4 regions of the Roseovarius sp. SK2 genome follow, and region 1 is predicted to be linked to each of the others. Evidence: riboswitches for the same ligand, from Rfam matches in the RefSeq annotation. Region 1 holds a riboswitch; each other region holds the start of a gene.

Region 1 (8,174 bases):
TGTCGCCCTGGAAACAGTGGTTGCCCATGATGATGCTGGACGATCCCGCCAAAATCGCGAAATGCTTGAAGAAATTGCACCGGCAATTGCGGATCTTGATGTCGTTGCCGTTGCAGTTCATCCCGATCGTTGTCCGGTCGGGCACCAGCAAAGGACTTTCCCGCGACAAAAACTGGCAGCGGTCGATCATCATGCCCTGGTCGCCCTCGCCGTGGCTGGTGATCCCCCGGTCGCGCGGCTGTGTGAAGAAACAATCCCGGAAATGTATGGCCGATCCCGCGGGGGGCAGCAGCACGGCACTGCAATCGCCGCCGCACTGGAACTCGACATTCGATACCGCGAATTTCGAGATCTGCGAGAAGCCGCTGAAATCCCACATATATTTGAACCGTTTGAACGTGTAGTTCTGCGTGCCTTCCGCATCAAAGAGCGGGTGACTGAGGGTGACGGTCTGGGCACCGACGTTTTTGGAACGCACATAGACCTCTCGGCCCACCCCGTTGCCCGTGACCAGCGAACCGACCTGGATATTGGCCACGTTCGCCACGTTGATCAGTCGCTTGTTGTCGTTGGCGTTGTACGTTGCCTGCGAGGTGACAGTATCGGTGTCCCAGTTCGCCCCCGGAAAAACCGAGAATTGCGCGTTCTTGATCACGTGTCGCGTCTTGTAGGTGGTCCGGTTCGGCACGGCGGCCTGCATGTCCACAGGTTCGCGCAGCGCCACCTTGCGGCCTTTCATGTCCAGCTCCACGTGGCCGGGGTTGTTCAGCAGCGCCTGGTAGGCCTTCTTGAACGCCATCTCGGTTTCACCGCCGAAAGCGTCCACGTATTTGGAAAAGTCGAAATCGTTGACCAGCTCGAAAATCTTGTCGACCGGCATGGTGACCTCGCCCTCGAACTCGACCTTGCTTTGCATGGCCAGGCTGTCGCCCAGAAAATACGTACCGGCGGACACCAGCACGGTCCGGCCATGCGCCGCGGCATCCGCGGCCTCGAACGCAGGCAGGTCATTGGTGCTGCCATCCCCTTTCGCGCCGTAATCGCGCACGTCCACCAGTCCGACCAGATCGCGCAGGAAGATGCTGGTTACATCCTCGATCCTAATGTCGTCGATCCGCACCACGCCGCTATTCGGCCCCGTCAGGTCGATGCCGAAATGGCCATACAGGGGCTCTGTGCCCCAGACCATGTCGACACCGCCGCGGTCGCCGCTGCCGACAATAGCCGTGACCTCGACCACCTCGCCATAGTTGGTCAGCGCCACGCTCGGGCCGGTCTCGACCAGGCCGTTGACATGGGCGCCGCCCGCACCGCCGGCCCAGGCCGCGATGCGCACGTTCGGCAGGTTCCCGGCAATTGCCTTAACCCGAGCGGTGATCTGCAGGTAACAGCCCGGCAGGATCGGCGTCTCGCCCATGTACCGCAGTTTCTGAACGGCTTGGGTTTTCTGGATCTCCAGCGCCCCGCCGAAATCCTGATCGGCAGGCACGAAGGCGGCGTTGGCCGCCCCATCATACGTGTCGGACCCCGGCGTGCCGTTCCCGCTCGACCAGACGTCCAGCCCGTTCGCATAGGCCGGCGGCATGAAGGTGATGCCATCGGTAATTGCCTTGTTCATGAATTTCCCTTTCCGCGCCAGGGGGCCGTCCCCAAGGCGTCACATGTTTGCCAGCCATAGGCGCGAACCGGAGCGCACCCGGGCTTCGGGAAATATCAACGGGGAGTTAACGGGACCTCAGGACACCGTGACGGTGCCCGACCTTTGGCGGCCTATGCCAATGGCGGTGTGAATTGTACCTAAAGTGGGTAAAAACCCACTATATCAGGCATTCTCATAGGCCGAATTGGGCCTACGCCATTCCGCCCTGCACCAGCCGATCCGCCAACCGCGCATAAGCCTCCGACACCGGACCGTACTCCAGCGCCACGGGCCGCCCGGCGTCGCCGCCCAGCCGTGTGTCGAGGTCGATCGGCAAGGCCCCCAACAGCGGCAACTCCAGCCTCTCGGCCTCCTGCGCCACGCCGCCATGGCCGAAAATCGCCGCCTCGTATCCGCATTGCGGGCAATGGAACATCGACATGTTCTCGATCAGCCCCAGCACCCGCGTCTTCAGCGTGTTGAACATGTCGATCGCCTTGCGCGCATCCAGAAGCGCCACATCCTGCGGCGTCGAGACCACCAGTGCACCGGTGGGCGCCGCCCTTTGGCACAGGGTCAACTGCACATCCCCCGTTCCCGGCGGAAGGTCCACCAGCAGCACGTCCAGCTCGCCCCAGTCCACTTGGCTTATCATCTGCTGCAAAGCCCCCATCAGCATCGGCCCTCGCCAGACAACGGCGCGGTCCTCTTCGATCATCAGTCCGATGGACATCATCTTGACGCCATGTGCCTCCAGCGGAGTCAGGATCTTGCCGTCCGGGCTGCTCGCCCGCTCGGTCACGCCCATCATGCGCGGCAGGCTCGGCCCGTGTATATCGGCGTCCAGCAAGCCCACGCGCCGTCCCGCCCGGGCGAGTGCCACTGCAAGGTTCGACGCCACGGTCGACTTGCCCACGCCGCCCTTCCCGGACGCCACCGCCAGAATCGACTTCACCCCGCCTGGGCGGATCGACGCGCTTCCGCCCTCGGGGTGCCGGCCCACCTTCAGTGACGGGGTCGGGGCCTCGGGCGCCTGTGCGGTCAACGCCACCTGCGCCGAAGTCACTCCTTCGACCGACAGCGCCGCGCGCTCGGCGGCTGCTCTCAAGGGCTCCATGTGGCGGGCCATCTCGGCAGTGGGCGCCTCCAGCACGAATCGCACTTCGCTGCCTTCGAGTCGCATCGCACGCACCATGTCGCGTGAAATCACGGTACCACCGTCCGGCAGTTCAAGCCGTTCCAGCTCCTGGCGCACTTTGTCGAGTATTTCCGTCATGCCCTGCCTCCATGCATCTGCGCCGCCAAAAGTCGCATTTCTGAAAGCAGGCACAACCCCCGTTTCAATCCCGCACAAAAAACCGGCAAATAGATGATATTGCACGCAAAAAATGAACTATTCTTCTATGCGCTTCCTGCATAGCCGCGTTGCAGCAAAATCTATTGTGCACGCGCAGCATATCGCTATCTTTAACTCAACAGCGAACGAAACGGCCACCGCGCCAAACGCTCGCTAAAACAATCAGGTGCTTCTCCTCCCGTTTGGCACCTGTTCGGGATACCGCCTCTCCTCCCTTGTGCGGTCCCGGCAAGACCTGGGCTCAGAACGAGCCCAACTGTAACGAACGGTCCCTTCCTCCTCCCTGGGACCCGACGTAAAGAACGGCGGCGCCTCTCCTCCTCCCTGGCGTCGCCGTTTTTTTTGCGCGACACCATCCATTCCTCTTCCGGACACCTGAACCGGATGCGCCCCGCCGCATGTGACAACGGGGCCAAATTCCGTAAGCTCAGTGCATGACCCGAGCCGCGCGCCCGCGCCGTCCGCGGGCCATCGGCGCCGCATGCCGCGCCTCTTCCAGGAAATCGACGAAGGCACACGCCGCAGCACTGCCCGGGTTCTGCACAACTGGCTCGGCCAGCGCCTCGCGCAACACGCGCGCCGTGACGGTCCCCGGATAGGCGAAAACCCATTCCAGGAATCCCAGTCGCGCCACGGCCTCGGCCTCCGCGCCGGTGGCGCCGCTGCGCTCCAGTCCATCCATGATCGGTGTCAGGTTCATGTTTTCTGCTCTTCCTCCGGCCACACCCCGGGCCGGACTGGGGCGAAGGAAAGCCGCGCGAGAACCGCTTTTCGGTCCACCGCCCGTACCGCCCCCCGCGGTTCGACGTTCACCCCAAGGGCTGGTTTCCGGGCTTGGCGGGGGTGCGGATACGCGCGCCTTCCCGGGGCATCTTGCCCCAGTGGCCCTCTGCGGTATCCCCCATCCTTACCGTTGCGGGGGCAGCGCCGGACTTGCACCGGCTTCCCAATTCTCCACGGCTTTCGTGGCACCTTCGGGACCATCATCTTGCCGCCAACCGGCCTCTGGCGCAACACGCGATTGCGACCTTGAAGGGCCTCCCGACGACACATGCGTCAAACCAGCCCTCAGGCCAGAACGTCGGCCCATTCGGGATGCCGTCGAAACTGCGCCGCGGCAAAGGGGCAAAGCGGCGTGATCTTGCGGCCCGCCGCCCGGGCATCCTCCACCGCGCGCGTGACCAGCGCCAAGCCCACACCATCGCCACGATATTCGTCCGGCACGCCGGTATGGTCGATAATCATTCCCGAGCTTCCCAACTTGGAATAGGTCAGCTCGGCCTCCGGTCCGTCACCGATGCGGGTGACATAGCGCCCCTTGCTCTCGCCGTCCTCGTGTTCGATCTGCATGTCTGTCTCCCATGGCCGAGCGCAGGATGCCGCACCGCCGACGAAAGGTCCATCACACTGTACATCGCGTGCCGTATGCACGACGCCGAACCAAACGCAAAACGGCGCCCCGAGGGGACGCCGCTCCATGGTCCGGGCCGGCAGGATCACTCCGCCGCCAACTGCTCCATCACCTCATCGCTGGCCTCGAAATTCGTCGTGACGTTCTGCACGTCATCGTCATCCTCCAGCGCGTCGATCAGCTTCATCAGCTTCTGCATCGCTTCCAGGTCCAGCTCAGTCGTGGTCGTGGGCCGCCAGACCAGCTTGGTTTCGTCACTCTCGCCCAGCTCCGCCTCCAGCGCGGTGCTGACGTCGTTCAGATCGGTATCCGCACACCACACGGTATGCCCGTCCTCGCCCGATTCCACGTCCTCGGCCCCGGCCTCTATCGCGGCCATCATCACCGTATCGGCGTCGCCCGCGCCCGCCGGGTAGGTGACCTGCCCCTTGCGTTCGAACATGAACCCGACAGAACCAGTCTCGCCCAGGTTCCCGCCATGCTTGGTGAAGGTCGAGCGGACCGTGCTGGCGGTACGGTTGCGGTTGTCGGTCATCGCCTCGACAATCACCGCCACGCCGTTGGGACCATAGCCCTCATAGCGAATTTCCTCGTAATCCTCGCCGTCGCCCGCGACCGATTTCTTGATCGCCCGGTCGATATTGTCATTCGGCATCGACTGCGACTTGGCCTGCTTGATCGCAAGGCGCAGGCGCGGGTTCTTGTCGGGGTCCGGATCGCCCATTTTGGCGGCAATCGTTATCTCCTTGGAAAATTTGGAGAAAAGCTTTGCCCGCTGGGCATCCTGACGCCCCTTACGGTGCTGAATATTCGCCCATTTTGAGTGGCCGGCCATGACGCGCCTCCGATGACATGTGTAAAGTTCACGCCTCTATAAATCAGGCGCGGGCCGCTGTGCAATCCCGGCAATCGACTGTTGCGCCGCCGCCCGTTGCCTCTAGGCTGGCCGGACGGGCCGCGCCCGTCAGACCGCTCCGGAAAGACCTCGCCCAGATGACCCAGGACCAGATCATACTCTTCGCGCTTTTCGGCGGCGTGTTCGCGCTACTGCTCTGGGGCCGCTACCGCTACGATATCGTCGCGTTCGGCGCGCTGATGCTGGGCGTGGTGCTGGGTGTCGTGCCCACCGAGCAGGCCTTTACCGGCTTCGGTCACCCGGCAACGATCATCGTGGCCCTCGTCCTCGTTGTCTCCGCCGGTCTGGTACGCTCGGGCGCGGTCTTTCTCATCACCCGGACGCTGGTCGACAGCTCGCGCAGCCTCGGCGCGCATATCACCATCATGGGCGGCATCGGCGGCGTGCTCTCGGCCTTCATGAACAACGTCGCGGCACTGGCCCTGCTGATGCCCGTCGACGTCCAGACCGCGCGCAAGGCCAAGCGCCCTCCGGGACTCAGTCTCATGCCGCTTTCCTTTGCCACGATCCTTGGCGGCATGGTCACACTTATCGGCACGCCCCCAAACATCATCATCGCCGGCATCCGCGAGGACGCCTTGGGGCAATCCTACTCCATGTTCGACTTTGCCCCCGTCGGCGCCGTCACCGCGCTTGCCGGTCTTGTCTTCGTCGCCCTCATCGGCTGGCGGCTCATTCCGGCCCGCGACGACAGCGGTCTGCACGCCGCCGAACTGGCCGATTACCTGGCCGAACTCACCATCCCCGAGGACAGCGCCCAGATCGGCAAGCGCCTCGCAGAGTTGCAGGAGGATGCCGACAGCAACGACGTCGCGCTTCTCGGCGTGGTGCGCGACGGCAAACGCCGCTATGGCCGTGCCCGCAACACCATTCTGCAAGCCGGCGACGCGCTCGTGATCGAGGCCACGCCCGACGCGCTGGATGAGTTCCGCTCCGCGCTGTCTCTCGCCTTTTCGGACTCCAAGCGCGAGGACAAGGTCCGCGCCGCCGGCGACGGGCTCGACATGATCGAGGTCGTGGTCCCCCGCGATGCACGCATCGCCGGCCGCACGGCCCAGTCCGTGGGCCTGAATTGGCGTCAGCGCTCGGTACTGATGGGTATCTCCCGCCGCGGCCGCCAGATCCGCGAGCAAGTGCGCAAGACAACGATTCAGCCGGGCGATATCCTCCTTCTGCTGGTCCCGCACGAAACCGGCTCGGACGTGACCGAGTGGCTGGGCTGCCTGCCGCTGGCCGAACGCGGGCTGAAAGTGACGCAGGACCGCAAGACTTGGGCTGCCATCGGCATCTTCGGCGCCGCCGTCGCCGCGGCCAGCTTTGGCCTGCTCTATCTGCCCATCGCGCTCGGGCTGGTGGTCATGGCCTATGTGCTGACGCGCATCGTCCCGCCGTCGGAGCTCTACACCCATATCGAGTGGCCCGTGGTGGTGCTGCTCGGCTCGATGATCCCCCTGGGTGCCGCATTCGAAGAGGCCGGCGGCACCGCCCTGCTCGCGGGCGGCCTCGTCGACCTGACGGCAGGCTTCCCCGCCTGGGCGATCCTGACCGTGCTGATGGTGGTCACGATGACGCTCTCCGACGTGCTCAACAACACCGCGACCACCATTGTCGCCGCCCCCGTCGGCATCCAGATGGCCAGCACGCTCGACGTCTCGCCCGACCCGTTCCTGATGGCCGTCGCGGTGGCCGCGTCCTCGGCCTATCTCACGCCGATCGGGCACAAGAACAACACGCTGATCCTCGGCCCCGGCGGCTACGCCTTCGGGGATTACTGGCGCATGGGTCTGCCGCTCGAAATCATCGTGGTTGCCGTGTCCGTGCCGGCGATCCTGGTGTTCTGGCCGCTTTAGACGCCCGGCTTCAGCGGCAGTGCCGCGCGATCTCGCGCTCGCGCAGGCCCGTCTCGACCAGCAGGCACTTGTCCCGCGCAGCATAGTAATAGCCCCGCGCGTACCACATTACCGCATCGGGCTCGCTGCCATCTGATACCAGCCACGCGCCGCGCAGGTATTTCACCGCGTATTTCAGGTTGGTCTCAGGATTCAGCAGGTCGCTCGCCTGACCCTGGAACCCCATGCCCCGTGCCGTGGCGGGCAGGATCTGCATCATCCCCCAATACGGACCATTGCGCGCCTTGGGGCGGTAATCACTCTCGCGCTGCACCACCCGGTGCACCAGAGACCGCGGCACCTCGTAGTTGTCGGCATACTGGTTGATCAGCGCCCGGATCTGCGGCGTCTCGTTGGGATAAAGCGGCGGGTTGTGCCGCGCTGGCGGCTCCGACGCCTCTTTAGCGCTGCATCCCGCAACCACGCACACCAGCATCAAGGCCATCAAACGCCGCATCAGAGAATCCCCCGGTTTTTCGGTCTTTTTCCCCAAGCCCCGGTCTCTGGCAAGCTTGCAGAATTCCGACGGGCGAGAATCCGCCATTTATATTTGGGCCGTCCTCTTGCAAACCACGCGGCCCATCCCATTTCACCGCCATCCGGGTGCGAGGCTCCGCCCGGCGGCTACGAAAGCGCGGAGTCGCGCCGAGAGTGCTTTCCTCCCCTTGGACCAACCCCATGCGCATCATAACCGCTGCAGTCGCGATCGCCGTCGCAACCCTCCCCGCCTTCGCAGATGAAACCGAGGGCCACGTCCTCGCCTTCGACCGCATCGACGGCATCATCGTTCTTACCGACAAGACCGTCTGGGAAGTGCCCACCGAGATCACCCTGCCCGAGGACCTCGGTCGCGGCGATCGCGTCCTCTTCGAGTACGACACCGCCGGCGAAGACGGCATGACAAAGCTTAACGCCGTCACGCGCCTGGCCACCGCGCTGCCCGAAGGCACCGACGGCGGCAG
Region 2 (8,174 bases), on a different contig from region 1:
AGAAGGCAGTCGAGCAACTTCTGTCGGCCTGCGAGGCGTTCATCGAGAACGACATGGCGCTGCTGGAGATCAACCCGTTCGTCCGCACGCCCGACGGCACCTGGATGGCCATCGACGCCAAGGTCGCGCTGGATGCCAGTGCCGCGTTCCGGCACCCGGAATGGGATTCGATGGTCTCGGGCGAGGGTCTGCCCGCCGTGGAAACCGCAGCGCAGAAAAGCAACATCAACTTCGTCAAGCTGACCGGCAACCTCGGGGTCGTGGTCAACGGCGCGGGGCTGGGCCTGGCCACGAACGACATGATCATCGATGCGGGCGGCAAGCCCGCGAACTTCATGGATATCCGCACGACCGCCACCAGCATGGACATCGCCCGCGGCGTCGAACTGCTGCTGCAGGAGCCTTCGGTCACTGCCATCCTGCTGAATGTGCATGGTGGCGGCATGACGGTCTGCGATACCATCGCCGAGGGCGTGAACTTCGCCTATTCGCGCAACAAGGGCACCAAGCCCGTTATCGCCCGTCTGGCCGGCCAGAACGCCGAATGGGGCCAGCGCATTCTCGTCGACCGAAAGGTGCCGGTCGAGATTTGCGGCACCATGTCCGAGGCCGTCAACCGCGCGGTCGAAATCGCATCCAAGGGGGCACGCTGATGGCAATTCTGGTCAACGAGAACACCCGACTCCTGGTTCAGGGCATGACCGGTCGCGCCGGCACGTTCTATACCGACCAGGCGATGCGTTACGGAACGAACTGCGTTGCGGGCGTACGTCCCGGGCGTGGCGGCACCTCGCATCTCGGCTTGCCGGTCTTTCACACCTGCGCCGAAGCGGTCAAGGAAACGAAGGCCAATGCCAGCCTTGTCACCGTGCCCGCCCCCAAAGCCGCCGACGCCATGATCGAGGCGATCGAAGCCGAGATAGAGGTGGTCGTCTGCATCACCGAACGGGTGCCGCAACACGACATGCGCAGGGTCAAGGAGGCGCTCGAAGGGTCGCAGACAATGCTGATCGGCCCGAACAGCCAGGGAATCCTGACGCCCGGACAATGCAAGATAGGGGTGATGCCGACCGTCGACGCGAAGCCGGGCCAGATCGGCATCGCGTCGCGCTCGGCCTCGCTCACGTCCGAGGTTCTGGCCAGTTGCAGCGCCGCCAATCTGGGCCAGTCCACAACCGTCGGTGTCGGAGGCGACGTGCTGCACGGGATCGGCTTTGTCGGCTGCCTGGAAAAGTTCCGTGACGACCCGGATACGAAGGCCGTGGTGCTGATCGGCGAAATGGGCGGACGCGAAGAGGAACTGGCCGCCGAGTATCTCTCTTCGGTCGATTACGGCAAGCCCGTGGTGGGTCTGGTGGTGGGGCGCCACGCGCCGGTCGGCCGCCGGATGGGCCACGCCGGCACATTGTCGGTCTTCGGCAACCTGTCGGCCGATGACAAGGTTTCGCTTCTGCGCGATGCGGGCGTCGTGATTGCCCGCGACGCAGGAACCGTGGTGGAAACCGTCCAATCCTGCCTGTCCTGATTTCGGGAAATTCTCGAACGACCTGTCGCGTCGTACCCGAAGGCAGGCCAGGACACTCAAGAAAACCGCCCAGGCACCGGATGAACTTACGGATTCGGTTTCCTGGGCCGACGACCGCGCGACGCAGGTCGAAACCCAGATCAAATTGACACGGCAAGACGTCAGCCGGTCCCGCGTTGGGATTTTCTCTTTCCTCACCCGGCGTCATGCACTAACACCCGAGTCGCTTCGGTTCCTGTCGGCTTTCCGGCGGGAGAATAGGGAATGCGGTGCGACGCGCCAGGCGTCAACTCCGCAACTGCCCCCGCAACTGTAGGCGGAGAGCGAGGCCGGACCATGTCACTGTCATGCGGCGCATGATGGGAAGACCCGGCCAAGCGTTGACCCGCAAGTCAGGAGACCTGCCGAGGTGATCACCCTGTCCGAACGCGGGGCGCGTTTCGACAACGGATCTTCCGTAGCGGTGACACTTGCACCGTCTGCGAAGAGTTTCCTTCCAGGCATGAACCAAAAAATCAGCGCATCAAGCGCGCCCCGGAGGGACAATCCATGTCACGCCCGTTCAAGTCCGTCCTTGCGGCAACCACCGCCCTTTTCATCCAGCCCGCCGTCGCGCAGGATGAACCCTACGACCTCGGCACGATCTTCGTCTCCGGCGGTCTGACGCCCATCGAAGGCAGCGCGTATGGCCGGGCCGGTAGCGTCATCACCGAGGAAGAAATCGAGGACCGCAACGCGGTCTACGTCGCGGACCTGCTGCGGTCGCTGCCGGGTGTTTCCGTATCCCGCACCGGCGCCTATGGCAGCGTCACCCAGGTGCGTCTGCGCGGTCACGAAGGCAACCACACGCTCGTTCTGATTGACGGGATCGAGGTCGCCGCCCCCAATACCGGCGAGTACGACTTTTCCGGCCTTCTGGCCGCCGATATCGAGCGCATCGAGGTCATTCGCGGACCGCAATCGGCGCTTTACGGCTCCAACGCCATCGGCGGGGTCATTTCGATCACCACCAAGACGGCGCAAGAGCCGGGTTTCTCTGGCAACGTCGGTTTTGAAGTGGGATCGGACGGCACCACCGAGGGCCGCCTCGGCCTGCGCCTGAATACCGAACGCGGTCAACTCAGCTTTTCCGCTGCGCGGCGCGAAACCGGCGGATTCGACATTTCCGGCACGCCCGGCGGCGAGGATGACGGCGATCTGAACCGCACCTACAACCTCAAGGGCCGCTACCGTGTGAACGAGGTTCTGACGATCGGCGGCAGTATCCGCCATGTCGACCGCACCGGCGACAGCGACAGCGGCGTGTTCGGCGCCCCGACCCGCGCAGGTCTTGTCGTCGATGACCTGTCGGGCACATCGCTTCAGGAAACCTATGGTGGCCTTTACGCAGAACTCGATACGCTTGGCGGGCGGCTCCTGAACCGGGTTGACCTGTCTTTCGGCACGATCGACCGCCAGGGTGTGAGCGGCGCCGGCGTGCGCAATTCAGACAATTCCGGCACCCGCGCAAAAGTCGCCTATCGCGGCACGGTCGCGCTGGACGCGCCCACCCTCAACAGCGCCAACCATACCCTTAGCTTCGCCGCCGAATGGGAGCGTCTGACCTACAAGGAAAACGATCCCACGATCGTCTTCGCGCCGGGACAGCTCGTCAAACGTTCGCGTGAACAGACGGCCATCGCGCTCGAATACCAGGGCGATTTCGGAAATGGCTTTGCGCTACAGGGCAGCGTGCGGCACGATTTCAATGACAAGTTCGAGGATTTCACGACCTACGCGATCGGTGCCTCCTACCAGTTGCCCAACCAGACGACGCGCCTGCATGCCTCTTATGGCACCGGCGTCCAGAACCCGACGCTGATCGAGCAATTCGGCTTCTTCGCCAACTTCGCCGGCAACCCGAACCTTGAACCCGAACAGAGCAAAGGCTGGGATTTCGGTGTCGAGCAGCAATTCCTGAACGGTCGTGGCCTGATCGACGTGACCTATTTCAACGAGGAACTGACGGACGAGATCACGTCGGTCTTCGACCCTGGCACGGGGATCTCGACACCAGTCAACCAGACCGGCACAAGCGACCGGCAAGGCATCGAGGTCGCCGCCAGCGCCGCCCTGACCGACCGGCTGGACATGTCGCTCAGCTATACCTGGCTCGACGCCGAAAACCCTGACGGCAGCGTCGAGGTCCGGCGCCCCGAGCACGAGGCGCTGTTGCGGCTGGGCTACCTGATGCCGAATGACCGCACCCGCCTGAACCTCGAGGTGCAGCATGTCGCCGGTCTCTTCGACAGCGACTTCACCGCGGCGTCGCTCGGTGCGAATGTGGTAGAGCTTCAGGACTATACGCTTGTGAATGTCGGGTTCAGCCACGAAGTTACCGATGACATCCAGGTCTACGGACGGATCCATAACGTGACGGACGAAAGCTACGAAGAACTGGACGGATACTCGACGCAAGGCCGCACCGCGTTCTTCGGCGTGACCGCGAACTTCTGACATGGCGGCGCGGCGCTTTCATATCGTCGCGACCCGGCTCGCCTTCGCAGTGATCCTGTGCTGGGCGGGCCTTGCCTCGGCCGAGGCGCCGCGCCGCGTCGTGTCGATGAATCTCTGCACCGATCAGCTTGCCATGCTGCTTGCCGGGCCGGGACAGTTGCATTCGGTTTCCGACATCTCGCTCGACCCGCGGATGTCGGCGATGACCGAAGAGGCGCGGGACTACGTGATAAACCAGGGCCTGGCCGAAGAAATCTACCTGATGAAGCCCGACCTGGTTCTGGCGGGCAATTTCACGACGCGCGCCAGTGTCGCCATGCTGCGCCGGCTGGGCGTCGAGGTGGTCGAGTTCGAGCAGGCTCGATCCCTGCCAGAGATCCGCAGTAACATTCTTCGCATGGGTGAGATTCTGCACCGGCAGTCCGCCGCACGCGAGATGGTCGCCCATTTCGATGCGCGCCTTGCCGCGCTGCAACAGGACAGCGGCGACCGGCCCGACGCGATGCTGTACTACGCCAGCGGGTATACGTCGCCGGCAGGCACGTTGTCGGATCAGATCCTTCAGGCCGCGGGCTTCGACAACGCGGCGGTCAAGGCCGGGCTCGGCACTCAGATGAAAATCCAGCTGGAAACGCTGGCGATGCTTGATCCCGACATCGTCATCACTTCGCAGCCATATCCCGGCGCCTCGCGCTCCGAGGCGATCATGCAGCATCCGGTGGTCGAGGCGCTGCGCGCCGAATTGCCCTTTGCCACGGTCACGGACAGCGACTGGGTCTGTGGCACGCCCCACGTGCTGCGCGCCATAGAATCGCTGGCCGAGACCCGTCATCGGCTGACGAAAAACACGCCATGACCCGTCTGGCGATCATCCTGTGCGTGCTGGTCGTCGGGCTGTTCTTCGGATCCCTGCTGATTGGCCCCGCCGAGATCGGCATCACCGACAGCCTTTCAGCGCTCTTCGTCGACGACGGCGGCGCGATGACGCTTGTCATGCGCGAGATCCGCCTGCCCCGAGCCTTGCTGGCCCTGATGATCGGCGCCAGCCTCGGTCTTGCCGGTGCCGCGATGCAGGGCTACCTGCGCAATCCGCTGGCGGAACCGGGGCTGATCGGCGTGTCCGGCTCCGCGGCGTTCGGCGCGGTGCTGGCCATCCACACCGGCGTGGCCGCGTCCTTCGCGCTGGCCCTGCCCTTCTCGGCCCTGGCCGGTGCGCTTTGCGGCGTGTTCCTGATCATGGCGCTGGCCGGGTCGCGCGGCACGTCGCTGACCCTGATACTGGCCGGGATCGCCGTTTCGGCGCTGGCGGCCGCGCTGACGTCGCTCGTGCTGAACCTGTCGCCCAACCCCTTCGCCGCAAGCGAGATCGTCTTCTGGATGATGGGCTCGCTCGCCGACCGATCCATGACCCACGTCTGGCTTGCCGCGCCGTTCATGGCGGTGGGCTTTGCCCTGCTGGGCGGCCTTGGCCGCGGGCTCGACGCGCTGACCCTGGGCGAGGATTCGGCGCAGGCCATGGGCATCGGCCTGACCCGTCTGCGCCTGATGCTGGTGCTGGGGACCGCCTGTGTCGTCGGCGCGGGCACGGCGGTGGCCGGCGCAATCGGATTTGTCGGTCTCGTGGTGCCGCACCTGTTGCGGCCCCTGGTCGGCGCGCATCCGTCGCGCTTGCTCTGGGCCTCGGCCCTGGGCGGTGCGGCGATGGTGCTCGCCGCCGACATCGCCGTGCGGGTGGTCCTTCCGTCGCGAGACCTCAAGCTGGGCGTGCTCACGGCCCTCGTCGGCGCACCGCTCTTCCTGCACCTGATCCTGAAACTGCGGCGGGAACGGATATGACGCTTCTCTCGGTCAAGGACCTGTCGGTGTCGCTCAAGGGGCGGGACGTTCTGCGCGACGTCACCTTCGATATCGGACCGGGCGAGTTCGTGGGGCTTATCGGCCCCAACGGCGCCGGCAAGACCACGCTGATGCGCGCGGCACTGGGTCTTCTGCCGTTCACCGGAACATGCAGTCTTGCGGCGCTGTCCGAGAACGCGCGGGCCCGGCAAGCGGCATGGATGCCGCAAGCGCGCGAGATCGCCTGGCCCGTCACCGTGGAAACCGTGGTCACGCTGGGCCGGACACCGCACCTGAAGTCGATCCAGAACCCCGCCGACCACGATCGCAAGGCTGTCGACACTGCGCTGGACCGGATGGAACTCGGCGGCATGCGCCACCGCGATGCCACCCAGCTTTCGGGCGGCGAACAGGCCCGGGTCCTGATCGCGCGCGCACTTGCGCAGGAGACGCCGCTGCTGCTGGCCGATGAGCCCATCGCGGGCCTTGACCCCGCACACCAGATCTCGACCATGCAGACCTTTGCGGCGCTGGCACGAAGTGGCAAATCCTCACTGGTTTCGCTGCATGACCTGGGGCTTGCAGCACGCCACTGCACCCGGCTCATCCTGCTCGGCGGGAAGGGCCTGGTTGCCGATGGTCCACCGCAGGATGTTCTGACCTCCCGGCGCCTGGCCGATGTGTTCGGCGTCACCGCCTGGTTCCAGGAGACGCCCAGCGGCATGGTGTTCCAGCCTTTGGACACGCTCAGCTGACGCGCCAGCTCTCGGGTTCCGGCCCCCCTCTGCCGGAACATCGCGCAAAATGCTATGATGCAGGTCTCATCCGAATGCGCTGCCGGTCTTGCCGACCGCGCGCCAACGGAACTTTTGCTCAAGCCCGCACGTTTTGTGCCGAAAGGAGTTCCCGCATGTCCAGCTTCCGCGCACGCGCGATCACCAAGCCCGTCTTCAAATGGGCCAAGGGCGTTTTGCCCGGGATGTCCAAGACCGAAAGCGAAGCCCTGAACGCCGGCGAAGTCTGGTGGGAGGCCGAGCTTTTCTCGGGCAACCCGGACTGGTCCAAGCTGCGCGCGGTCAAGACGCCGAAACTGTCGGACGAAGAACAGGCCTTTTTCGACGGTCCCGTGCAACAGCTGTGCGAGATGATCGACGATTGGAAGATCAACCACGAAACCGGCGACCTTGCCCCGGAGGTCTGGCAGTTTCTGCGCGACAACAAGTTCTTCGGGATGATCATTCCCAAGGCGCATGGTGGGCTGGAGTTTTCCGCCTTCGCGCATTCCGAGATCGTTCGCTATATCTCGACGCGCTCTGTCGCCGCCGCCGTGACCGTCATGGTGCCCAACTCGCTTGGCCCCGGCGAGCTGATCCACCAGTTCGGCACCGACGAACAGAAAGACTACTGGCTGCCCCGCCTTGCCGACGGGCGCGAACTGCCCGCCTTCGGCCTGACCAGCGCCGAGGCCGGGTCCGACGCAGGCGCGATGGTCGATGACGGTGTGGTCTGCAAGGGCCAGTGGAAAGGCGAGGAAGTGCTGGGCATCCGCCTGAACTGGGCCAAGCGGTACATCACGCTGTCGCCGGTCTGCACCGTGCTGGGTCTGGCCTTCAAGCTGCGGGACCCCGATGGCCTTTTGGGTGAAACGCCCGATATCGGCATCACTTGTGCGCTCGTTCCGACCGACCTCGAGGGTGTCGAAACCGGTCGCCGCCACATCCCGTCCTCTACGATGTTCATGAACGGCCCGACCACGGGCAAGGATGTGTTCATCCCGCTCGAAAACATCATCGGCGGGCAGGAGTATGCCGGCGAAGGCTGGATGATGCTGATGAGCGCGCTTGCCGCCGGGCGTGGCATCTCGTTGCCCTCCATGGGTTGCGCCGCCATTGCCCTGTCGGCCCACACGACCGGCGCCTACGCCCGTATACGCGAACAGTTCAACCTGCCCATCGGCAAGTTCGGCGGCGTGCAGGCGCGACTTGGACGCCTTGCCGCCGACGCCTATTCGATGGATGCCGCACGCCACCTGACCTGCGCCGGGCTGGACGAAGGGCGCGCGCTGTCGGTGATCTCGGCGATCATGAAGGCCCATGCGACCTTCCGCATGCGCGAGGCGCTGAATGATGCGATGGACGTGCATTCCGGCAAGGCGGTGATCGACGGGCCGTCGAATTACCTGCTGCCACTCTACCGCGCCGTGCCCATCGGCATCACGGTCGAGGGGGCGAACATCGTCACCCGCAGCCTCATCATTTTCGGGCAGGGCTCGATCCGCGCCCATCCCCATATGCTCGACAACATGCTGGCCTTGGAA
Region 3 (7,224 bases), on a different contig from region 1:
ATCCGCCCGGACGAGAAGACGTTCAATGCGTCGGTCGGCTGCAACATGATGCGCGGCAGCGTCTCCGTCTCCGAAAGCACACTATCCTTCGGTCAACCGGCCAGCACGATGATGGCCTGCCCTGACGACCTTGCCATGTGGGAAGCGCGCTTGGGCGCTGTTCTGGGAGCGGCAACCACGCATCTGATCGGCGGGCGCAGCCTACGCTTCATGGATGACAAGGGCAGGAGCCTCGCGGAACTGGAAGCCGTCTATCTGCCTTGAAACCTGCTGTATTAAGGCGCAAGGATCCAGCGGCCATCGGTCAGACACCGTTGCGTCTGCACTGTCTGGATGCGGGCCTGCCGACGTGTCCTGAACTTGTAGTTCAGTCCGACACAATTGCCGGAGACAGACGCGATTTCAACCGATCCATAAGCTCCCGTCTCAGGGTTCGACCAGATCGTATCGTCCCCTGGCAGCGCTTTCCGGCTGACATAAAGCTCTCCACCGGTTCGGACCATGATGTTGAGATCCTGCTGCGTCAGCCCTGTTCGATCGATCTGTCGCAATAGAGAATTCGCAGAAGCCGGGTGCGCCGCAAGCAAAATGAAGCCTGTAATAGCAACTCGAAGAATGGTGTGTCGCACGGGTGTGTGTCCTGTTGAGGGAGATAATGTTTACGGTGCCATTTGTACAAACGCCTTTCAAACCCAGAAATGCAGATTTCCCCTTGCGGAGAAAAAAGACATCAACCTTCGTTGGATCCAATAAGCAGACTTTCCGCAATCGTGCAGCGAAGGTCGGCAATACGCCCGTCTAGACATGTACATAATGCGCGCTACGCGCTTCAGCACTTTCATCTTATCGGGCTTTTATTAGTCGACTCGACAACGTCCACAGTGCGGGTCAGACCTTCGCTGACGAGGCGACGAACATGATAGCTTCGACACCCAACGATCGGATTATCGGCAGGAAATTCTCTGGATCGGTATCGACGAAAGGCCGAGCGACAAATTCGGATGCACCGCGTTTTGTCTATTTCCTGCGTGTATCAAGTGATCGGGCGGTGGTGCCACGGCCATGCCGCCCGATGCCACGGGTCAGCAGCCAGATACCCCATCTACACACCCCTTCATCGGTTCTTTTGCCGCTCCATCTATTTGCATCATCAGGATACAACATGCCTAGAAGGGCAATCCCGAGAGAGATCGGGTTGGCTGGAAAGCCCGATGCAGCGTTTCAGCTAGCATGCCGACACGTTGCCTCAACTCAGGTTCTCGAAACGTTCCCTTATCAAACCAGCTTAAACCGTCCCCTTGGCGCTGACTTCAAACGGTGACGGTCGTCGATACGCGATCCGCCAATCGCCCTTGGCACAGCGACAGCGCCCTGCTGAACGCCTGTGCGGTTGCGTTTGACCGCAGGGAGGCAGATGCCCAACTGGAAAGCCCGAGACGCTGAGCGGTCCGGGCCACGCCTCAAAATCCTGCCCGAATTGACCAGAGGCGCAGGATCTGTATGCCTCAACGTGACGACGCAACGCGAGACACCGAATGAACCCCTCCGCCACTGTCCATTTCTGTCAGAACTGCGGTCCTTTGGACTTTGGACCTCTGCGCGAGGAATTGACGGCCACAGGGCTGGCAGACGCGGTGAGTATCGTCGAACGCGGGTGCATGAATGGCTGTGCCAGTCCGGTTTCCATGGCTATGCAGGGGCCGGGCCGGGCCATATATTTCTTCAACGGGGTAGATCCGGCGGCGGATGCAGAAGATATCGTCGCAACCTTGCACGCCTATCTTGCCGCCCCCGACGGCTGGATCGAGGACGCGCAGCCATGCGGTAGACTTCGGTTTTGTCTGGTCGGCCGCGTCCCGGCGCTCAGTTGCTGAGCATGACGCTCTGCGCAACCGGAGCACCGCCCACGGCCAGTGGCCGGTGATCGTTACTGTTCAATACCACCTCAAGTTCCACCTCGCCTTCGGGCAGGGTGTCCAGATGCATCCAGGGGCCATAGACGCGAGCCAGCTTGACGCCGTTGGCATAGACATGGGCATGTCCTTCGCCCGGAACATGGGCGCGGCTGGCATTCTCCGGCGAGAGCCGAAAGTTCTCGGTCATGATATGCAGGTTCCAGCCGGCGGACGGATCAGGCGTCACCTCGATCTCCAGCTTCGGCGCATCGGCGCCTGCCGGGACCGACAACATGGCGCCATGATCGTGCATGGCCGCGCCGGCGTGCTGCTCAGGACCGCCATGAGGAGCCGGATCGCCATGATCATGCCCGTCAAAGGTGACGCCGTTCGCCGCAGCCACCGTGAATCCAAGTCCCCCGCCGAAAACGAGGCCGATAAGAAGCATTGGAATGGAACGGTCCATGGGCGAATCCAACGTCATGTTCGATAAAGAGAACGGGCGCGCAAGGCACGCGCCCGAGCAATGATGTGCCAGTGTCAGACGGTCTGAGCCTGGCCGGTCGTTTCACTTTCGCGCGACCAAAAGAAGCCCGCGAAGGCCCCCAGCATGACCCAGGCGGCCAGTCCGGTTCCAAGAGCGCGCGACGCGAACAAGGCGCCGATCTCGGTCGGAACCGGTCCGGTAAAGACTTCAGGCTCGGGCGCACCGATGACATGCGGCGCCAGTAAGAGCACAACGGCTGCACCCCATCCGGCCCAGTTCCGGCTGAACGCGATCAGCCACATGGCGATCGCGGCCGTCAGCACGGTTGCAAACCACCAGATCTGGCGCTCGTAGACATCCGCCGCAGCCACGCCCGGAACTTCCGGCGCGAGGGTAAAGCCCGGTGCAAGGTGTACCGCGACAAACCCGGCAACGCCCCAGATCAGGCCCGTGCGAGCGTCGATTGCCGCACCACGGCTTTCAGCCAGCGACATCAGCGCCACCAGGATCATCGCGTAACCGGAATAGATCAGCATCGTGAAAATGATACTCAAACCATCCCGCACGGCATCGAAGCCCGGCAGCTCTGGCGTGGCTGAAGCGGTCGATTCGGTCCCGAAATGCACCAGGTCGCCACCTTCATAAAGCTCGGCATGAAGAAGGACCGGTTGAACGAAAAAAAGCTGCACCAGGGCGATAATCAACCCTGCGGCAGCGCCAGCGAACAAGGCGCTGGTCAGCAGACGCGTGAACATCGGTTCAGTGGCAGGGGAAGCCGGTGGCGTGACGCACGTCATGCGCCGCGTCGTGCAGCGCCGCGGCCTGAACGTGGCCTGCCACGAAGATCACGCCAAGGCCCAGCGCGGCGATGGCGATCACCGAAACGAGCCCGGAGGCCGATGTTGCCCGTGCGGTGGATGCAGTCTTTACAATCATAGTAGTACCTCTTTGCCTTCACACCCGAAGGCCTTGTGGTTTCAGTCGCGATCAGCAGGTCTCCTGGCTTGCGGGTCTTCATCGTCTGGCTGGCCTTCCCGGATTGCTCCAGTGACGTATTCAGCCTGATTCGCCGCCTACAGTTGCGGGGACAGCCACGGAATTGCCGAATGTTTTCAGGCGCACCGCGTTCCCTGTTCTCCATTTCTTGCGGAAATGGAACTGATCACTCTCGTTAGTCTAGCAAGCACCGCGACCTGTCAACAATACAACGCAAAACGATAGGCGAATCTCGAACCCAGCGACTGAACCGCAAAGCGAACGTCCCTGGCCGGCTTGGAAACGTACTCTGTGTCAGGCTTGCAAAGTCCCGCCCCACTCTGACATAGACACGACAACCGCCGCGCCGGACATCAAAGCAATGCCGCTTGCCGACGCGTCTCACACGGCATCGCCCTCCGATAGGGTCGCCTGAAACTCGCCGCATCCATCCCGGAGCCCCTCCATGGCGGATCAACTCAAGCCAAGTCCGGCGCGTGTCTTTTCCTCGCACGAAAGGCAATGTCTCTACGACATCATCGAGGCGCGCCGCGACGTGCGGAACGAGTTCCTACCAGACCCGATCGACGAAGACGCGCTGCGCCGAATCCTCGAAGCGGCCCACGCCGCGCCCTCCGTCGGCTTCATGCAGCCGTGGAACTTCATTCTGTTGCGTGACGCCGAACTCAGAACCCAGGTGCACAGCATCTTCAACCGCGCCAACGAAGAAGCCGCCGCCATGTTCCCCGATGATCGTCAGTCCGCCTACAGGTCGCTGAAGCTCGAAGGGATCACCAAAGCGCCGCTCAATATCGTGGTCACCTGCGATCGTACCCGCGGCGGAAAGGTGATCCTCGGGCGCACGCACAACCGTGACATGGACCTTTATTCGACAGTCTGCGCGGTGCAGAACCTATGGCTCGCCGCCCGCGCCGAGGGGATCGGCGTGGGATGGGTCAGCATCTTCGATCACCGCGAAATCGCCGCTCTGCTCGGCATCCCCGAACATGTCGAGCTGGTGGCCTATCTCTGCGTGGGATATGTCGATCAGCTCTACGACCAACCCGAACTGGCAGCCAAGGGGTGGCGGCAGCGGATATCGCTCGATGACCTTATCATGTACGAGGGCTGGCAGGACTGACAGCCCGGCAAAAAGGCCGTCAAAGGCACGCCACTGTGACCCAGATCGCGGTTTCCGAGACCATTTGCACGGCCCCCAGAACATCGCCGGTCTGTCCGCCGATTTTTCGCCATGCCAGCCAGCCGATGGCAACTGTCACCATCGCGCAGGCCAGCAGCGTCCAAGGCGAAATCACCAGCGCCACAGCCGCCAAAGCCGCGAGAACGCCCCGCGCGGCCCTGCTGCGGCCCGCCGCGCTTTTCCCCAGACCATCCGCGCGGGCCGGGGTAAGACTCTCCTGGACCGCGACCATGCCCCCCCGGCTCAGCATCGCTGCGCCGACGAACGCCCAAAAGCCGGGATCGGCGGCGGCTACGGACACCGCCCACAGCGCCGCGACCACCCCCACCGCAACCACGCCGTAGCTGCCGATGCGGCTGTCGCGCATGATCTCCAGCGCGTGCGCCTTGTCACGTCCGCCACCATGGCCGTCGGCAAAATCCGCAAGCCCATCGAAATGCAGCGCTCCAGTGACCAGCGCCATTGCGCCCAACGCCAGGAGAGCCGAAATTTGATCCGGCGCGCCAATCGCCTCCGCCAGACTGAAAATCATCCACGTCAGAGCGCCGACAACGGACCCCACCGGCACGAAGGCCCACCGCGCGGCCAGCATCGTCGGTGGGTCGTCACCGATCCGCCCGGCTGGAAGCCGGGTCAGCAGCATCACCGCCAGTTGAAGCTCGGCAATGCGCGCACGCAGGCTCATTGACCCGACACCCCCGCCTCGGCAAATGTCGCCATCCCGTTGTGACAGGCCAGCGCCGCGCGCAACACGCCCAGCGCAATCGCCGCGCCCGACCCTTCGCCCAGCGCCATGTCCAGCGACAGGATCGGCCGCATCCCCAGTTCCGACAGAAGCCGCGCATGGCCCGGCTCACGGCTGACATGACCGACAAGGCAATGGTCGAGAAACCGCCGGTCGGCAGCAAAAAGCGGCACGGTCGCGGCCGTGCAGATGAACCCGTCGAGGATGACCGGAATACGCCGCGCCCGCGCCTCCAGCACGGCGCCGCAGATCGCCGCCTGCTCCCTCCCGCCGAGCCGGGCAAGAATGTCCAGCCCAACGGCATCCGCGTGAAGCGTGCAGGCGCGTGACACCACGTCGATCTTGCGCGCGACCCCTGCGTCATCTGACCCCGTTCCCTTCCCGACCCAAAGCGCCGCGTCTCCGCCGAATGCGCCCTTGGCCATCGCGGCGGCGATGGTCGAATTGCCGATACCCATCTCGCCGAGGGTCAAGACGCTGACGCCGGGATCGACGGCCGCGGCCCCGCGGCGCAGGGCGTCCAGTGTATCAGCGTCCGACATGGCCGGCGCGGCGGTGATATCCGAAGTCGGCCGGTCCAGCTCCATCGCAATCACCGACAGATTGGCCTCGTTCGCGCGGCACAATTGATTGATCGCGGCGCCGCCGTTCTCGAAATTCGCCACCATCTGCGCCGTCACATCCTGTGGAAACGGATTGACCCCCTGCGCGCAGACACCGTGATTTCCCGCAAAGATCAGGGACTGCGCGCTGGCGATGGAGGGCCGTTCCCTGCCTTGCCAACCCGCCATGAAGATAGCCAGTTCCTCCAGCCGCCCCAGCGCGCCCGGCGGTTTGGTCAGGCTGTTCTGGCGCGCCAGCGCCGCCTCGGCCGCCTTATCGTCGGATAGGGGCAAACTACCGGCGAGGCCCGCAACCTCGTCCAGCGACGAGACGTCAGAAAGAATGGTCATTCGGCTTCACCTTCATCGGGTAGCCCGCCACGGTCAGCCAAACCTCTTCACAGGCCTGCGCCACGGATTGGTTCACCTGCCCCGCGGCATCGCGGAACAGCCGGGCCAGCTTGTTCTCCGGGACGATCCCCTGCCCCACCTCGTTGGTAACAAAAACGACCGGCGCGGCCTGGCGCTCCAGCGTCTTGACCAACCTGCCGGTCTCGCCCCACCAATCGCTGTCTTCCAGGATGAGGTTGGTCAACCACAGCGTCAGGCAATCGACGAGCCGAGGCAGTGTACCATCGGTGTCTTGCAATGCTCCGGCCAGGTCGGTCGGCGCATGAACATCCTGCCACGCCGCACCGCGCCGCGCCTTGTGTTTCGCCACGCGCTCGGCCATCTCGTCGTCGCCTGCGTGCAGACGCGCCGTGGCGATATAGATCGCCCGGCCGGCGGGCTGCAAAGCCATCCGTTCTGCCAGTGCGGACTTGCCGGAACGTGCCCCCCCGGTGATGAGTATCGACTTTTTCATTGCAGCGTGGGAAAGCACTTTTCGAGGAAAAAAGAAAGCTGAAAGGCGACGTCTTGGAACCCGTTGCGCCCATCCGGCCAGAGCTTATCCTGATCCGTCACGCCCAAGTGGCCGTTCCGGGACGCCTCTATGGCCGCACCGATGTCGAGGCTGCCCTCGACACCAAGGCGGTCGCCCAACTCAAAGATCGGCTGACCTCCATCTCGCGGGTCATCAGCAGTCCGGCACGACGCTGCCTCCAGACAGCCGACGCGATTTTCGGCACATACGAACAGGATACACGACTTTGGGAGCAGGACTTCGGCACGCATGACGGCATGGCGCTTGACGCGCTACCCGACATCGGCGTTTTGGACAGCGCGACCCTGGCAGCCCACCGATCACCCGGCGGCGAAAGTTTCGACGACCTCTGCGCGCGCGTGTCCCCCGCCCTGATCGAGCATGGGCGCCACGC
Region 4 (8,174 bases), on a different contig from region 1:
CCACCGTCCTGGCACCCACCTACAACGAACACGCCGCCGCCCTCAGGGCCTGCGGCTGGCAGGTCGAAGAGGTCGCGTCGGTAAACGCCCTGCGGGGCTCGGACCTTGCGGTAGTGGTCAACCCCAACAATCCCGACGGCCGTCGCACCGCGCCCGAGGCATTACTCGACCTCGCCTCCGATGTGGGGCTGCTTATTGTCGACGAAAGCTTTGTCGATCCAGAGCCGCACCTTTCCATCGGCTCCATAGACTGTCCTGTCAATTGCGTCGTCCTGCGGTCCTTCGGAAAGTTCTACGGTCTCGCGGGCCTGCGGCTCGGTTTCGCCCTCGCCTCGGGGGCGGTCGCCGACCGTCTTAGCGATCTGGCAGGCCCATGGCCCGTCTCGGGTCCCGCCATCGAAATAGCCTGCGCGGCGCTGGCCGACACCGGGTGGCAGGCGCGCACGGTCGAAAGGCTGATCCAAGACGCCGCGCGGCTGGATTCCTTCGCCTCCCGCGCCAGCTGGACGCTGGTCGGAGGTACCCCGCTCTTTCGCACCTACGAGGTGCCCGATGCGCATAAGGTACAAGAGGCTCTCGCAATGCACAGCGTGTGGTCCCGCATCTTCCCCTATTCAGACCGTTGGCTACGCCTCGGACTGCCACCGCAAACCCGCTGGCAGCAGCTGGACGAGGCGATCGGAGCCGCCTGACCTCATCTTGCAAGCGCCAAAAGACCCGCAACATCCAGATGCGTCTCAAGATGCGCCGCCAGTTCATCCAGCGTGCGCTCCACCATGACCTGATATCCCAGATCCGAGGCATCGGCCCCGTTCGAGTTAAGCCAAGTCGCTCGGAACCTGTCATCGCCGAACATCCCGTGCAGATAGCTGCCCGCCACGCGACCATCGGCAGACACCGCCCCCTCGGCCACGCCATCCACCCTGGCGAACGGTCTCGCGCGGTCCGACCCGTCACTGCGGCCGATATGAATCTCGTACCCGGCAAATGGAAGATCCAGCCCCACGTGGTGCGCGTCAACCTGGGTCACGCTCTTGTCGCCCCCCATGACCGTCTCGATATCCAGCAATCCGAGTCCCGGCGAGTCCCCCGGCGGCCCCTCGATTCCTTCCGGATCCGAGACGTTACGGCCAAGCATCTGGTAACCGCCGCAGATGCCCAGCACCCTGCCGCCCCGCCGGTGATGCGCCAAAAGGTCGACGTCCCACCCCTGCCGGCGGAGAAAGTCCAGATCACCGCGTGTCGATTTCGAGCCCGGAATGATCACCAGATCCGAATCAAGCGGCAACACCTGCCCCGGTTCCAACATGGTCACGCGCACGCCCGGCTCCTGCGTCAGCGGGTCCAGGTCGTCGAAATTCGCGATCCGTGACAATTGCAGGCAGACGATGTGAAACGCGCCCTGAACCGGGCTGTCGGCGATATCCAGCGCGTCCTCCGCCGGCAACCGCCACGCCTCGGGAAACCACGGCGCCACGCCATAGCCGCGCCAACCGGTGCGCGCTTCGATTTCCCGGTATCCATCCTCGAAAAGCGTCGGATCGCCGCGGAACTTGTTGACCAGAAAGCCACCGATACGCGCGGCATCCGCCTTCGGCAGAACCGCCTGCGTGCCGACGATCTGCGCAATGACACCGCCGCGATCGATATCGCCACACAGGACCACGGGCACATCCGCCGCCTCGGCAAAGCCCATATTCGCAATGTCGCCCTTCCGCAGGTTGATCTCGGCGGGCGAGCCTGCCCCCTCGACAATCACAAGATCATGCTGTGCCCTCAGTCTGGCAAAACTGTCCTGAACGGCCGACATCAGCGTCGGTTTCAACTTGGAATACTCCAGCGCCTTTGCCGTGGTCAGACGCTTGCCTTGCACGATCACCTGCGCCCCGACATCCGTTTCAGGCTTCAGCAGAACCGGATTCATATCGGTGTGCAACGTCACCCCACAGGCCATCGCCTGCAACGCCTGCGCACGGCCGATCTCGCCACCGTCCGCCGTCACTGCGGCGTTGTTCGACATGTTCTGCGGCTTGAACGGCGCCACACTCAAGCCTCGATGCCGCGCGGCCCGGCACAGGCCGGCCACCAGCATCGACTTGCCGACATTGGACCCCGTGCCCTGAATCATTATTGCAGGCATGGGCGGACCTCGATACCAGGTATTGGTCTCGGGCGACTATCCCCGAGGACCACGATAGGACGCATCAGAACTCGACACCCTTCTGGGCTTTGATCCCATCCCGGAACGGATGCTTCACCAGGCTCATCTCGGTCACCAAGTCGGCCGCCTCGATCAGTTCGGGCTTGGCATTGCGCCCCGTCAGGCAGACATGCGTCATCGCCGGTTTCTCGTGCAGCAAAAAGTCCACGACCTCGTCGATGTCGATATAGTCATAGCGCAACGCGATGTTGATCTCGTCCAGCAGCACGAACTTCATCTCGGGATCGCGAATCTGCTCCTTGGCGATGGTCCAGCCGTTCTGCGCGGCGGCGATATCGCGTTCCCGGTCCTGCGTCTCCCAGGTGAACCCTTCGCCCGAAATGAAGAACCGGCATTCGTCCGAAAAGCGGTTGCGCAGCATCTCGGCCTCTCCGGTCACCCAGTTGCCCTTGATGAACTGCACCACCGCGCACGGCATCCCATGCGCGATGCAGCGCAGAATCATCCCGAATCCCGAAGACGACTTGCCCTTGCCCGGTCCGGTATGGACCATGATCAAGCCTTTCTCCTCGGTCTTGTCCGCCATCATCCGGTCCCGCGCGGCCTTTATCTTCTTCATCTTCTCGTTGTGGCGGGCAGTCTTTTCCGCTTCGGACGGGTCGGACATGGGACGTCTCCTTGACACAAGGTGGGTTTTCGCAGCATGTCGCACCGTGTTGGTGCCTGTGTAAACAGGTGAAAAGGGAATGTGCAGCGCATCGCGCCAGGCACAGCCGCCCCCGCGACCGTGAACCGGGAAGGTTTCCACCGCCACTGGCGCAATGCCGGGAAGGCCGGAAACCGTGGGCCGAAGGGCCCGAAACCGCAAGCCGGGAGACCTGCCAACAAGAAGGAACAGACGAACCGGACGGGGTGTGCCGGGCTCGGATGGGTGGCCACCCGCCACCCCCGCGCGCACCCCCGACAGTGGAGGACACATGAGCGCGCGCATAGAACTGCTGATCTGCATCAAGTGCCGCAAGGGGCAGGAAACTCCAGAGGACGAGCGCCGCCCCGGCCAGCGCCTCTATGACGAGGTGACGGCGCGTGCGCTGCCCGACGGCGTCACCGTGACCCCCGTCGAATGCCTGCAAAACTGCGACGCAGGCTGCACCGCCGCCATGCGCGGCGGCGAACGCTGGACGTATCTGTACGGAAATCTCGATGAAACGTCGCATCCCGACATGCTGCTGGAAGGCGCGGTCCTCTATCAGCAGACCGAGGACGGGCTGATCCCGTGGCGCCAACGCCCCGAACATTTCAAGCGCAACTGCGTTGCGCGCATCCCACCCCTGACTGCAAAGGCTGACCAATGACCGATTTTGCAAAACTTCCCGTCACCGTCATTACGGGCTTTCTGGGCTCCGGCAAGACAACGCTGGTGCGCCACCTGATGCAGAACCCCGGCGGCCGCCGTCTGGCCGTGGTCGTCAACGAGTTCGGCGATGTAGGCGTCGACGGAGACATTTTGAAAAGCTGCGCCATTCCCGATTGCCCGGCGGAAAATATCATGGAACTGGCCAATGGGTGCATCTGCTGCACCGTGGCCGACGATTTCATCCCAACGATCGAGGCGCTGATGGCGCTCGATCCGCGCCCCGATCACATCCTGATCGAAACCAGCGGCCTGGCTTTGCCCAAGCCTCTGCTCAAGGCGTTTGACTGGCCCGATATCCGCTCCAAGATCACCGTCGACGGCGTCATCGCGCTGGCCGATGCCGAGGCCGTCGCGGCAGGCCGCTTCGCCCCCGATGTGGCCCGGGTCGATGCCCAGCGCCTCGCCGATGACAGCATCGACCACGAAACCCCTCTGTCGGAGGTGTTCGAGGACCAGATCTCCTGCGCCGACATCATCCTGCTGACCAAGCCCGACCTTGCCGGCCCCGACGGCGTGGCCAAGGCGAAAGAGGTCATCGCCGCCGAAGCCCCCCGCCCCCTGCCCGTGGTCGAGGTCGCCGAGGGCGTCGTCGATCCCCGCGTGATCCTCGGGCTCGAAGCCGCCGCCGAGGATGACATGGACGCCCGGCCCAGCCACCACGACGATCACGACGACCACGAGCATGACGATTTCGAATCCATCGTCGTCGACATCCCGGAACTGGGTGATCCTTCCGATCTGGTGCCCCGCATCGAGGACCTCGCCAACAACCAGAACATCCTGCGCGTCAAGGGCTATGCCAGCGTCGCCGGCAAGCCGATGCGCCTTCTGGTGCAGGCGGTGGGCGCGCGCGTGCGCCATCAATATGACCGCCCGTGGAAACCGGACGAGGCCCGCCGCGGGCGCCTCGTGGTCATCGCCGAGCATGACGACGTGAATATCGACGCGATCCGCGCCGTACTGGCTCCGGCCGAGGCGGCCGAGTAACCGATGCACGTCGTCTTCCGCGAAAGCCACGGTCTGGAAGAAACCGACACCCCGACCGACCTGGGACAAAGCCCGGCGGACCTGGTGGTCTTGTCGTTTTCCGACAGCGACCTTGGCGCCTTCGCGGAAGGCTGGCACCGGCGGCGCGACAGCCTGCCCGACCTGCGTCTGGCAAACCTCACCGCCCTGCGGCATCCGCTGTCGGTCGACACCTATGTCGAACAGACGCTGACCGGCGCCAAGGGCATCCTGATCCGGCTGATCGGCGGCGTGCCCTACTGGGAATACGGGCTACAGCAGGTGCTGGCCCTGGCGCAGGAAAAAGGCATCGCGCTCGCCGTCCTGCCTGCCGACGGCCGGCCCGACCCCCGGCTTGACGCCTATTCCACCCTGCCCGTCTCGACCCTGCGGCGCCTTGCAGAGCTTTGCGACAACGGCGGCAGCGTCGCGGCACAGGCCGCCCTGCAACAACTGGCGCTCGCCGCCGGCCTTTACGCCGCGCCGGTGCGCGGGGCCAAGGTGCTGCCCATGGTCGGCGCCTGGACGCCCGAGCATGGCGCCTGCTGCCCTCTCGCCGACCTGCCCGTCACGCAGACCCGCATCCTGATCGTCTTCTACCGCTCCTACGTGGTGGCCGCCGACCTCGCACCGATCGAGGCGCTGATGCGGGCCTTCCAGGCACGGGGCCATCATGTCCGCGCCCTCTTCACCCCGTCGCTCAAAGCCCCCGAGGCGGCGGGCTGGCTGCGCCGACAGGTGCAGGCTTACGCGCCCCACGCCATCGTCAACGCCACCGCATTTTCCGGCAAGGGCGACGACGGCACCTCGCCGCTCGACGCCGGCAACGTGCCGGTCTTCCAGGCAGCGCTGGCCACCTCCACCCGCGACGCCTGGGACGGGTCCGAGCGCGGTCTTTCGCCCGCCGACCTTGCCATGTACATCGTCCTGCCCGAGGTCGACGGGCGGCTGACCGGCGGCACGATCTCGTTCAAGGAACCGGGCGTGCGCGATCCCGACCTGGAATTCTCCCGCTTCGCACACCGGGCCGAACCGGACCTGACCACCGCACTCGTGGCCCGCGTGCAAGGCTGGCTCGACCTCGCGGCAACACCCGCCGCCACGCGCCGGCCAGCGATCATCCTCTCCACCTATCCCGGCAAGGACTGGCAGATGGGCCACGCCGTGGGCCTCGACGCCCCCGCCTCGGCCCGCGCCATCCTGTCGGACCTGCGCGAGGCAGGCTATTCGGTGGACGAGACTCCGGCGGCATTGGAAGACCGCCTGCTGGCGCGCGACATGCGCCTGGCGTTATCGGAGTACAAGACGCTGCTGGCGCGCCTACCCGCGCCTCTGCGCGAGGACCTGTACTTGGCGTGGGGCCGGCCCGAAGACGACGCCGATGCAGTGGGCGGGGAGTTCCGTTTCGCCGCTCTGCGCCTCGGCAACGCCATCGTCGCGCTGCAACCCGAACGCGGAACGCCCAAGACCCGCGACGATGATTACCACGACCTGTCCCGCGTGCCGCGCCACGCGTATGTCGCCTTCTACCTCTGGCTGCAAACCCAGGCCGACGCGCTCGTTCACATCGGCGCGCATGGTACACTGGAATGGCTGCCGGGCAAAGCCGTCGCCCTGTCGCCCGCCTGCTGGCCCGAGGCACTGACCGGCGCGATGCCCGTCGTCTACCCTTTCATCGTCAACGACCCCGGCGAGGCCGCGCAGGCCAAGCGCCGCATCGGCGCCGTGACCCTGGGCCACGTGCCCCCACCGATGCAGGCCAGCGCAGCACCCGACCGCCTGTCGACGCTGGAATCGCTGCTGGACGAATTTTCGACCGCCGACGGGCTCGACCCCCGCCGCCGCGACCGCCTGCAGGCCGATATCCGCGCCGAGGCGCAGGCCCTGGGTGTCGAGGACGATCTGGGCCTCGACCGCGCCACATCGACCGCCGAGGCGATCACCCGCATCGACCGCTTTGTCTGCGACATAAAGGAAAGCATGTTCGGCGACGGCCTGCACATCTGGGGCCAACCGGATACCGACGCGGAACCGATGGTTTGCAGCGCCCAGGCCGAGCGGCAGTCCCTCCTCGACGCGCTCGACGGGCGGCGCATCCCGGCTGGCCCCTCCGGCTCGCCCTATCGCGGCCGCGACGACGTTCTGCCCACCGGGCGCAACCTCTTCACCACCGATCCCCGATCGGTTCCCACGCGAGCCGCACACACACAAGGCGTCAAGCTGGCTGAGGAACTGATCCGGCGTCATCTTCAGGAAGAAGGCGACTGGCCCCGCGGCCTGATTGTCGATCTTTGGGGTTCAGCCACCATGCGCACGGCGGGCGAAGAATTTGCCATGGCCCTGCACCTGCTGGGTGTCAAGCCGGTCTGGGACACGGGCTCGGAACGGGTCTCGGGGCTTGAGGTCCTGCCCATCGCCGAACTCGACCGCCCCCGCATTGACGTCACGTTGCGCGTCTCGGGTCTGTTCCGAGACGTATTTCCGACGCTCTCGGGCCTCTACTCACAAGCGGTACGTGCGCTGGAACAGCGCGACGAAGCCCCCGACTGGAACCCCTATGCCGGTCACGCCTCGGGCGCGCGCGTCTATGGCCCCGCCCCCGGCAGCTTCGGCCTCGGCATGGGCACAGCGCCCGAAACTTATACCGCAGAGGCCCGCACCCAAGCGGGCAAGGCCTGGCTCTCCGCCTCCGCATGGGCGCTTGACGGCGACCACGCCACCCGCGACGAGGCCGGTATACGCGCCCGAGTCGAAAACGCCGACAGCTTCGTTCACCTTCAGGATCTGCCCGAAACCGACCTTTTGCTCGCTGCCGACTATGCCACGCACGAGGCCGGGTTCGCCGCCGCGCAATCGGTGACCGGCGGGCGGGCCGCGCTTTACCATCTCGACAACACCGATCCCGCGCGCCCCCGCGCCCGCACCCTGCCCGAGGAGATCGCCCGCGTCATCCATGCCCGCGCCACCAACCCCGGCTGGATCGCGGGCATGAAGCGGCACGGGTTCCGAGGCGCCGCCGAAATCGCCGCCACGCTCGACCACATGGGCGCCTTCGCCCATCTGGCTCAGGTCGTCGGTCCGCATCTCTTCGACGCCTACCACGATGCGACCCTGGGCGACCCGGACACCGACGCTTTTCTGCGAGAGGCCAACCCCGAGGCCCATGCCGCCATGCAAGACAGGTTCCGCGCGTTGCTTGAGGCTAGGCTTTGGCAAACCCGTCGCAACGCGATCCGGGCCGGGCTGGAGGACAGCACATGAGCGGCGCGACACACCCAATCGTCAAGGGCTGGTGCCCCGGCGCGCACCGCCCGATGTTGTCGGGCGACGGGCTGGTCGTGCGCGTGCGCCCCTTTCGGGCTGAACTGACCAAGGCGCAGGTGCTGGCCTTGTGCGAGTTGTCGCAGCGTTACGGCAACGGCGTGATCGACCTCACCTCGCGCGCCAACCTGCAATTGCGCGGCGTCGCCGAGGCCGACCATTCCGCCCTGCTCGCCGCGCTCGACGCGCTCGGCCTAATTGATGCCGACCCCGCCATCGAGGGGCATCGCAACATCCTCGTCCCGGCTCGGCGCGATGCGGGCGGGCTGA

The links. A riboswitch is a leader RNA that binds a small molecule or an ion and turns the genes downstream of it on or off. The one in region 1 is predicted to bind cobalamin.
Region 2: linked by a shared signal. The riboswitch ahead of PVV74_RS15955 (TonB-dependent receptor plug domain-containing protein) and the one ahead of PVV74_RS11970 (hypothetical protein) in region 1 are both predicted to bind cobalamin.
Region 3: linked by a shared signal. The riboswitch ahead of PVV74_RS20010 (CbtB domain-containing protein) and the one ahead of PVV74_RS11970 (hypothetical protein) in region 1 are both predicted to bind cobalamin.
Region 4: linked by a shared signal. The riboswitch ahead of PVV74_RS20065 (DUF1636 domain-containing protein) and the one ahead of PVV74_RS11970 (hypothetical protein) in region 1 are both predicted to bind cobalamin.

What each region holds. Positions count from the first base shown of each region.
Region 1 covers NZ_JARAMK010000005.1:157,841-166,014, reverse strand. Annotated here, with positions in the region: gene PVV74_RS11980 (glycosyl hydrolase family 28-related protein) at 1-1,618, opposite strand, end outside; gene PVV74_RS11975 (Mrp/NBP35 family ATP-binding protein) at 1,851-2,915, opposite strand; gene PVV74_RS11970 (hypothetical protein) at 3,424-3,696, opposite strand; cobalamin riboswitch at 3,799-3,987, opposite strand; gene PVV74_RS11965 (GNAT family N-acetyltransferase) at 4,065-4,346, opposite strand; gene PVV74_RS11960 (YebC/PmpR family DNA-binding transcriptional regulator) at 4,493-5,242, opposite strand; gene PVV74_RS11955 (SLC13 family permease) at 5,401-7,173, shown strand; gene PVV74_RS11950 (lytic transglycosylase domain-containing protein) at 7,184-7,669, opposite strand; gene PVV74_RS11945 (hypothetical protein) at 7,891-8,174, shown strand, end outside.
Region 2 covers NZ_JARAMK010000009.1:826-8,999, forward strand. Annotated here, with positions in the region: gene PVV74_RS15945 (succinate--CoA ligase subunit beta) at 1-653, shown strand, start outside; gene sucD (succinate--CoA ligase subunit alpha) at 653-1,525, shown strand; cobalamin riboswitch at 1,738-1,948, shown strand; gene PVV74_RS15955 (TonB-dependent receptor plug domain-containing protein) at 2,075-4,021, shown strand; gene PVV74_RS15960 (ABC transporter substrate-binding protein) at 4,023-4,877, shown strand; gene PVV74_RS15965 (FecCD family ABC transporter permease) at 4,874-5,857, shown strand; gene PVV74_RS15970 (ABC transporter ATP-binding protein) at 5,854-6,612, shown strand; gene PVV74_RS15975 (acyl-CoA dehydrogenase) at 6,768-8,174, shown strand, end outside.
Region 3 covers NZ_JARAMK010000013.1:250-7,473, forward strand. Annotated here, with positions in the region: gene PVV74_RS19985 (META domain-containing protein) at 1-264, shown strand, start outside; gene PVV74_RS19990 (hypothetical protein) at 276-503, opposite strand; gene PVV74_RS19995 (DUF1636 family protein) at 1,581-1,874, shown strand; gene PVV74_RS20000 (hypothetical protein) at 1,864-2,361, opposite strand; gene PVV74_RS20005 (CbtA family protein) at 2,436-3,137, opposite strand; gene PVV74_RS20010 (CbtB domain-containing protein) at 3,142-3,318, opposite strand; cobalamin riboswitch at 3,355-3,560, opposite strand; gene bluB (5,6-dimethylbenzimidazole synthase) at 3,824-4,498, shown strand; gene PVV74_RS20020 (adenosylcobinamide-GDP ribazoletransferase) at 4,518-5,243, opposite strand; gene cobT (nicotinate-nucleotide--dimethylbenzimidazole phosphoribosyltransferase) at 5,240-6,256, opposite strand; gene cobU (bifunctional adenosylcobinamide kinase/adenosylcobinamide-phosphate guanylyltransferase) at 6,240-6,770, opposite strand; gene PVV74_RS20035 (histidine phosphatase family protein) at 6,824-7,224, shown strand, end outside.
Region 4 covers NZ_JARAMK010000013.1:9,644-17,817, forward strand. Annotated here, with positions in the region: gene cobD (threonine-phosphate decarboxylase CobD) at 1-692, shown strand, start outside; gene PVV74_RS20055 (cobyric acid synthase) at 695-2,140, opposite strand; gene cobO (cob(I)yrinic acid a,c-diamide adenosyltransferase) at 2,205-2,828, opposite strand; cobalamin riboswitch at 2,862-3,061, shown strand; gene PVV74_RS20065 (DUF1636 domain-containing protein) at 3,139-3,516, shown strand; gene cobW (cobalamin biosynthesis protein CobW) at 3,513-4,565, shown strand; gene cobN (cobaltochelatase subunit CobN) at 4,569-7,844, shown strand; gene PVV74_RS20080 (cobalamin biosynthesis protein CobG) at 7,841-8,174, shown strand, end outside.